2 regions of the Klebsiella sp. CSG-1 genome follow, and region 2 is predicted to be linked to the other one. Evidence: predicted binding sites of a transcription regulator. Region 2 holds the regulator's gene; the other holds the start of a gene.

Region 1 (4,201 bases), 110 kb from region 2:
GCCAATCTCCGCCGGAATCCGCGCCGCCAGCGTTGCCGACAGGCGCGCGCCGCCAACCTGCAGCAGCGTCAGCGAACGCAGCTGCGCATTCCCGGCCCCTTCGCGGATCGCCTGTAGCCACAGGCTGACCGCCGGCGGTACCAGTGAAGCGACGTTAATCTGATGTTGTTCAATCAGCGGGAAGCAGAGCGTCGCGCTCGGATCGGCGGCCAGAATCACCCGACCACCGGCGAGGAACACGCCGAGGGAACCCGGCGAGCTCATCGCGTAGTTGTGGGCGGCGGGCAGCGCGTTGAGGTAGCGAGTTTCCGCGCTGATGCCGCAAATTTCGTTACTGCGACGGATGCTGTAGTCGTAGTCGTTATGGGTGCGAGGTATCAGCTTCGGCGTCCCGGTACTGCCGCCGGAGAGCTGGAAAAAGGCCACTTCATCGGCAGGTGTCGGATTCGCGATAAAGTTCTCCGCCGGCCGCGCGATCGCCGCCGCCAGATCGTATTCACCGCAATCGTTGCGCAGCAGCACAACCCGTACTGACGCATGCTGCTCAACAAAGCCATTCAGGAAATGATCATCGGCAAACAGCGCATGCTCGCGATCGGCAATCAGCAGCGCGGGCTCAATTTGCGTCGCGTAGGCATTCAGCTCGCTGCGCTGATGGCTGAACAACGCATTCACCGGCGCCACCCCGATACGCAGCAGCGCAAACAGGGTGATGTAGAATTCGGCGACGTTGCCCAGCTGCACCAGCGCGGTTTCACCGCGCTTCAGCCCCAGACGCTGGAGCGACGAGGCCAGGTTATCCACCTGCTGATTGAACTGACGATAGCTGTGCTGCTTATCACCGTCGATAATGGCGATGGCGTCGCTGTCGGCGTGACGGGTAATCAGGTTGGTTAGCGGCAAATCCTGCCAGTAGCCCTTTTCGCGGTAGCGGGCGGCAAAACTTTCCGGCCAGCGGTTAAATGCAATCATCATTGCCTCTTAATTCAAGCCAAACACATTCAGCATGGTCGTCAGTTTGACGCCGGTTTCACGCCACTCTCCCAGCGGAGAGGAGGCCGGAACAATCCCCGCGCCGGCAAACAGACGCAGCGTACGCTGATGCAGGCGAGCGCAGCGAATCGTCACCACCCATTCGCCGTTACCTTCGTCATCGCACCAGCCAACAATGCCGCCAAACAGCTGGCGGTCGAACGGTTCAAGCTCGGCAATCAGTCGTTTCGCCACCTGATGTGGGAAACCGCTCAGAGCCGGGGTCGGATGCAGCAGGCAGGCCAGCGACATCGCGTTCTCCTGCGCCAGCGCGGTACCTTCAATCGGCGTCGCCAGGTGCCATAGCGTTGGCGTGGTGACCAGCTGTGGGGAATCCGGCAGCGACAGTTCACGGCAGCGCGGCGTCAGCACCGCCTTCATCGCCTGGGTCACCAGTTCGTGCTCGTGGCGATCTTTTCCGGAAGCCAGTAGCTTGTTACCCGCTTCGCGATCCAGTACGTCATCCGGCTGGCGGCGGGCCGAGCCGGCCAGCGGCAGGGAGCTGAAATGATCGCCCTCTTTGCGCAGCAGCAGCTCCGGGCTGGCGCCCAGCAGCACGCCGCCGTCGGAGAGCGGCACGTGGAAGTTAAAGCTGGCAGGGTTCTGCGCGATCAGGCGCTCGAGCAGCGCGCCGCTGTCCACGCGCTCGCGGGTGGTAATATCGATCAGGCGTGACAGGACAACCTTGTCCACTTCCGGCGTCGCGGTCAGCCCGGCGGCCCGCTCAACCATCGCCATAAACGCATCCTGTTGAGGAATCTCCTGACGCTCCACGACATCCATTGGCGTCTGGGCGGTAAAGTAGCGCGCCGACTGCTGTTTACCGGTGCGGGAGAAATTCTCCCAGTTCTCTGGAATAAACAGTTCGGAAGGCTGGTTGGTATCAAACGGGATAGCGCCGACCATCACCGGCTTACGGATCCCGGCAGCCTTCGCGTCAGTGAACGCGGCCGCCATATTCCGCTGAAACTCCCCATCGAGCAGCGCGCCATCGGCGGCAGAGTGGGAAAAACGGCTAAAACAGCCCGCGGTACGAAAACTGCGGTACGGCGACATAAAGAAGAAGCTTTCCGGCAACAGGGTCATTTTTTGTTCCTGTACATCCTCGGCCAGTGACGTTTCCATATCATCCTCCAAAAACGATAAAGATATTACGAATAATTATCATTTATATTTTGGTTGGCTAACCTAAAAGGTATTGCCTGCCATGTCAACCGTACAAACGGCATGTTGTGCGACTTAGGCTTGCATCCGCGCACGACAAAGTTGAAAATGAGACGCATTTATCCCAACTGAATCAGGATGCGAATTCGTGAATTTGTCCACATTATGTCGCCGTACCCTGCTGGCCTGCGGGCTGGTGCTTTTAGGAATTACCTCAGCTCTGGCAGCCGACTGGCCTCGTCAGGTGACCGATAGCCGCGGCGCACATACGCTGGAAAGCAAACCCCTGCGCATCGTCTCCACCAGTGTCACCCTCACCGGATCCTTACTGGCGATTGACGCGCCGGTGGTCGCCAGCGGCGCAACCACGCCGAACAACCGCGTGGCCGACGATCGGGGATTTCTACGTCAGTGGAGCGCCGTCGCGAAAGAACGTAAGCTCGCGCGCCTGTACATCGGCGAACCCAGCGCCGAGGCCGTAGCCGCACAAATGCCGGATCTGATTCTGATTAGCGCTACCGGCGGGGATTCCGCCCTCGCGCTGTATGACCAGCTCTCCACCATCGCTCCAACGCTTATCATTAATTACGATGACAAAAGCTGGCAGGCGCTGTTGACCGAACTGGGGCACATCACCGGCCAGGAAAAGCAGGCGACCGCGCGTATTGCTGAGTTTGATAAGCAGCTCGCCACCCTGAAGCAACAGATGAAACTCCCGCCGCAGCCGGTCAGCGCGCTGGTCTATACCGCCGCCGCCCACAGCGCCAACCTGTGGACGCCGGAATCCGCTCAAGGTCAGATGCTTGAACAGCTGGGCTTTAAACTGGCGACCTTACCCGCCGGTCTGCATGCCAGCCAGAGCCAGGGGAAACGCCATGACATTATCCAGCTGGGCGGCGAAAATTTAGCCGCAGGCCTCAATGGCAACAGCCTGTTCCTGTTCGCCGGTGACGGAAAAGATGCCGATGCGATTTACGCCAACCCACTGCTGGCGCACCTCCCGGCGGTAGAGAACAAACGCGTCTATCCGCTCGGTACAGAAACATTCCGTCTCGATTACTACAGCGCCATGCTGGTACTGCAGCGTCTCGCCACCCTCTTCGGCTAACCTTCATGCCCGGCAGGCGCTGCGCCCTGCCGCCAATCATCGCTCTGTGGCCCGGATAAGGCGTTGACGCCGCTATCCGGGCTAGCGGTTTCAGACCTCGCTGACCGTTTCAGGACGCTGGAAACGACGCAGCTCCCCCAGCAGCCCAATCAGTATTACGCCGACAATCACCAGCACCCAACCGCTGGCGCTCGCCGACGCGACCGGCGTCATTATCGCCCCCAGCCCACCCAGCAACGCGGCGCCAATGGCATCGCCAGTAACGTTCTGCGCGGTCCACAGACCGTTAATCCGCCCGAGCATCGCTTCCGGCGTCTGGGTCTGAATCAGGGTGTACTGCAACAGCGAGCTGATCGCGCTCAGCCAGCCAAACAGCGCCAGACACAGCGCGCCCAATGCCCAGACCGGCATCAGGCTAAATAGCGCGATGGCCACAAATGAGCCGACCGTCGTCATCAGCATCAGAGCGCCCGGTTTTGCCGTTTGCGCCAGCTGACCGCTGGTCAACGCCCCAAACGCTGCCCCCAGCGGAATAGCGGCATATAGCAAGCCAATCTGCGAGGCCGACATCCGCCAGCCGTCGGCCAGCGCCGGATAAAGCACCCGTACCGCGCTCGCCATCGTCAACAGACCGCCCAGCAGAGCAATCCCGCCAATCAGCGGGCTGTTGAAGAGGAACTTCAGCCCCGCCAGCAGCGACTTCAGCGGGTGTTCCCGCGGCTGCGGTGGCGGCGGTAGCAGCGGCAAGCGCAGCAGGGTCAGGGTGGTGATAAAGGTGCCCGCCGCCGCCAGGCCATAGTTCCAGGCTACGCCGCCGGTGGCCAGCAGCAGACCGCCGATCATCGGCGAAATCACCGATCCCAGGCGCACCGTCAGCATGGTGATCGCCCCGGCCTG
Region 2 (4,201 bases):
CAACCTGGGCATCCTCGCCCGCGACCTGGTGAACGACTACGATATTTTGCAGGTTGATATGCGTAACCACGGTCTTTCTCCCCGTTCGCCGGAGATGACCTACGCGGCGATGGCGCAGGATCTGCTCGATACTCTTGACGATCGGCAGATAGAGAAAGCCACCTTTATTGGTCATTCGATGGGCGGAAAAGCGGTCATGGCGCTCACCGCGCTGGCGCCGGAGCGCATCGCAGGCCTGGTCGCCATTGATATTGCTCCGGTGGACTATCACGTGCGCCGTCATGATGAAATTTTCAACGCCATCAATGCCGTCACCGACGCCGGCGCCGCGTCCCGTCAGCAGGCGGCCACGGTGATGCGCGAACATCTACAGGAAGAAGGCGTGATTCAGTTTCTGCTGAAATCCTTCGTTGATGGCCAGTGGCGCTTCAACGTGCCGGTGTTATGGGATCAATATCCGCACATCGTGGGCTGGCAAACGGTTCCTGCCTGGCCTCATCCAACCCTGTTCATCCCGGGAGGCAACTCCCCCTACGTCACCGATGACTATCGCGATACCCTGCTCGCCCAGTTCCCACAGGCGCGGGCGCACGTCATCGCCGGCGCCGGCCACTGGGTACATGCGGAGAAACCGGAAGCCGTCCTGCGCGCCATTCGTCGCTATCTGACCGCTTTGCAGGCTTAACTGGCTAAAAACTGCCCGACCGCGCTGCAGAATGCCCGCGGTCGTTGGCGCAGCGGTTCGCCTGATGTATTATGGCGCGCTATCTGTGTCGGCTATAGCCCGGCAACTTGTTTCCCCGAAGTCACTCTGAATCATGGCAAAAGAACAAACGGACCGTACGACATTAGATTTGTTCGCAACCGAGCGTCGCCCGGGTAGACCAAAGACCAATCCGCTTTCGCGCGATGAACAACTGCGCATAAATAAACGCAATCAGCTCAAACGCGATAAAGTTCGCGGCCTGAAGCGTGTGGAGTTAAAACTCAACGCTGAAGCGGTTGATGCGCTCAACGAACTGGCGGAAGCTCGCAATATGAACCGCAGCGATTTGATCGAAGAGATGCTGATGAACCAGCTGGCAACCCTGCACAGCCGGGATAAAGCCTGAAAATCCTCAAAAAAACACTTTCATGTAGCAGAGTGTGCAGTCGGGCGTGATTGCTGTTTCCGCGCCCTCTCCTGTTCTGCTATGATTGCCGTTATCTGCGGGCATTACGCCACTACCACATCATTAAGTTTCAAGAGGTTATTTTACTCATGGCAATCATCGGCATCTTTTTTGGCAGCGACACGGGCAACACCGAGAATATTGCAAAAATGATTCAGAAGCAGCTTGGTAAAGATGTTGCTGATGTTCACGACATTGCCAAGAGCAGCAAAGAAGATCTGGAAGCCTACGACATCCTGCTGCTCGGCATTCCGACCTGGTACTACGGTGAAGCTCAGTGCGACTGGGATGACTTTTTCCCGACGCTGGAAGAGGTCGACTTTAACGGTAAACTGGTTGCGCTGTTTGGCTGCGGCGATCAGGAAGACTACGCGGAATACTTCTGTGACGCGCTGGGCACCATCCGCGACATCATTGAACCGCGCGGCGCCACCATCGTTGGCCACTGGCCGACTGCGGGCTATCATTTTGAAGCTTCTAAAGGCCTGGCGGATGACGATCACTTCGTCGGTCTGGCTATCGATGAAGACCGCCAGCCGGAGCTGACCAACGAACGCGTGACTAAGTGGGTTAAGCAGGTCTCTGAAGAGCTGCATCTCGAAGAAATCAAAAACGCCTGATGATTGTGCGGCGTTACCGTTAAATTTCGCCGCATTAATAGATAGAAGCAATCAAACTAATAGCTACAAGTTTTTAACTTTTAATCACATATCTGTACAATGTCCTCTGATTTAACGAGGTCAGGTGACGCAGTTTGTAGCTGGGACCTCGTTTTTGACAGCATACAAGGCCCGATACTTGCAGTTTTCATTTAACGATGGCAGTTCTATAATGAGACGCATTGCATCGGGTGATTCTCTGTATTACTTCCGCTGATGGAAGTAGATCGTTTAGCAACAGGACAGATTCCGCATGACTGACAACAATACCGCATTAAAGAAGGCTGGCCTGAAAGTCACACTTCCACGATTAAAGATCCTGGAAGTCCTGCAGGAACCGGATAACCATCACGTCAGTGCGGAAGATTTATACAAGCGCCTGATCGACATGGGTGAAGAAATTGGTCTCGCTACTGTTTATCGCGTGCTGAACCAGTTTGATGATGCTGGCATTGTGACTCGTCACAACTTCGAAGGCGGTAAATCTGTTTTCGAACTGACCCAGCAGCACCATCACGATCACCTTATTTGCCTCGATTGTGGCAAAGTGATCGAATTCAGCGATGAGTCTATCGAAGCGCGTCAGCGTGAAATCGCCCACCGCCATGGCATCCGTCTGACCAACCACAGCCTGTATCTTTACGGCCACTGTGCGGAAGGCGACTGCCGCGAAGATGAACATGCACACGACGCGCTGGAAAAGTAATTTCCCACCGCGCGGACCGCAAAAAGCCAACCTGACGGTTGGCTTTTTTTATGTGCAAACGCCTACCCTTTTCTGCGCGCGGTATGCTCGTCGAGAGCACGAGTAAACTGTTCCTCATCCCACCGGTTTGCCAGCGCTTCCCGCACCAGAGTCTGTTGGGTTTTCGGGACCATTCCACCTAATGGCGGGTCGGTATCAAGATTGGTGGGGAATGAGTAGCCCCGGGCAGCCACGGCAATCAGCGCCTGAAAATCGCCCGCGCGATATTGTCCGTCCTGAAGCTGGGGATAGATTTTTTTCAACACCAGCTCATGGTTCACATCTTCCATCGGGACGCCGAACGCCGAGGAGATCTGCAAAAGATTAGCGGTGCGAACATGATCAGTCGTCGTGTTGTTCCCGGCGGCATGAAACAACGCCGGGTTAAAAAACAGCCCGTCGCCTTTTTGCAACGGCAACTGAACATAGTGCTGGTTAAAGTAGTCGACGAACTCCGGCTGGCGGTAGGCCATATAGCCGAGCTCATACTGATGCGAAAACGGCAGCAGGCGCGTAGGCCCTGACGCCAGCGGCATATCGCTGTGCGCAACCGCCCCTTGTAACGTCAAATACTGCGACAGAATCTGCGCAGGGATGGGAAACTCGGCAACAAACTCGCCCTGCTGAAAGCCGAGATGATAATCGCGATGGGGCTGCTGCGCTTCGCCGCCAGGGCGTACCTGGTTAACCTGAGCGGTCATTCGCCACGCAGGTCCCAACCACGCCTGACAAATTAACCCAAGCATTTCATTAGCATAGTAGTCGCAGAAGGTCTGCGGGCTACGCTCCGCCAGCTTTTGTAACGCATTCCAGATCCGGCCATTGTTCCCCGCGCGAGAAAAGTGGTCAGCCTGAACCCGGGTGCGAGACTCATCGGCCATGATGGTTTCAAACACCGCCGAAGCGCGGTCGATGACATCCATATCCTGATAAAGCCCGCGTACCACCAGCACGCCGGGACCGTAAGAGAGCCCCTGATGTAGCTCGCTTAATACCGCATGTTTATTGGTCGCCGCGACCTGCGCTAACACGTCATGGTCGTAAATCAGAACTTCCTCAGCGACTTCGCTGACCAGCGGATAGTCTTGTTTGTTCACCTGCTGCTGACAGAAGATGTTGAAATCCTCAACTGAGGCCCGATCGGGTCGGACAAAATATTGCGATGTCATGAGTAGCTCCACGGGGTAAGGGTGCCAGACGGCGGTTATTTTTTTGTTCAACGTCTCGAAAACGAACGTTGTTAAGAAATAACTTAGCAGCTAGACTCCACATCAAGAACCTCAAAAACACCTCATAAAAACCTCATGTGATCGATGGCAAAATTTACCCAAAAGCAGATAGCCGCTCAGTCAGGACTGAGTCTCGCCACGATCGACCGGGCGCTACATCATCGGGGGCAGGTACACCCGCAAACGCTGCATCGCATTCAGCAGGCTCTGGCCGATCTGGAACTGCTGCAAAAGTCCGGGCTCGCCCAGGGAAGAACGATCTATTTCGATGTCATCATGCATACCCCTGAACGCTTTAGCGAGCTGGTCAGGGAGGCGCTCAGCAGCCAGTTAGCCAGCTTTAACCCCTTTCGCATTCAGCTCCGCTTCCACTGTTACGAGGACATCAGCGAGCGA

The links. Region 2 encodes Fur, which represses iron uptake genes when iron is present. Its sites were predicted from a motif close to ATAATAATGAGAACNACTATCAA; they were not measured.
Region 1: the regulator Fur is predicted to act here: its motif matches at 2,184-2,206, upstream of fepB (Fe2+-enterobactin ABC transporter substrate-binding protein).

What each region holds. Positions count from the first base shown of each region.
Region 1 covers NZ_JBWNLD010000001.1:427,131-431,331, forward strand. Annotated here, with positions in the region: gene entE ((2,3-dihydroxybenzoyl)adenylate synthase EntE) at 1-972, opposite strand, end outside; gene entC (isochorismate synthase EntC) at 982-2,157, opposite strand; gene fepB (Fe2+-enterobactin ABC transporter substrate-binding protein) at 2,345-3,304, shown strand; gene entS (enterobactin transporter EntS) at 3,395-4,201, opposite strand, start outside.
Region 2 covers NZ_JBWNLD010000001.1:316,148-320,348, forward strand. Annotated here, with positions in the region: gene ybfF (esterase) at 1-685, shown strand, start outside; gene ybfE (LexA regulated protein) at 819-1,112, shown strand; gene fldA (flavodoxin FldA) at 1,262-1,792, shown strand; gene fur (ferric iron uptake transcriptional regulator) at 2,085-2,537, shown strand; gene AC007G_RS01595 (phytanoyl-CoA dioxygenase family protein) at 2,600-3,745, opposite strand; gene AC007G_RS01600 (substrate-binding domain-containing protein) at 3,890-4,201, shown strand, end outside.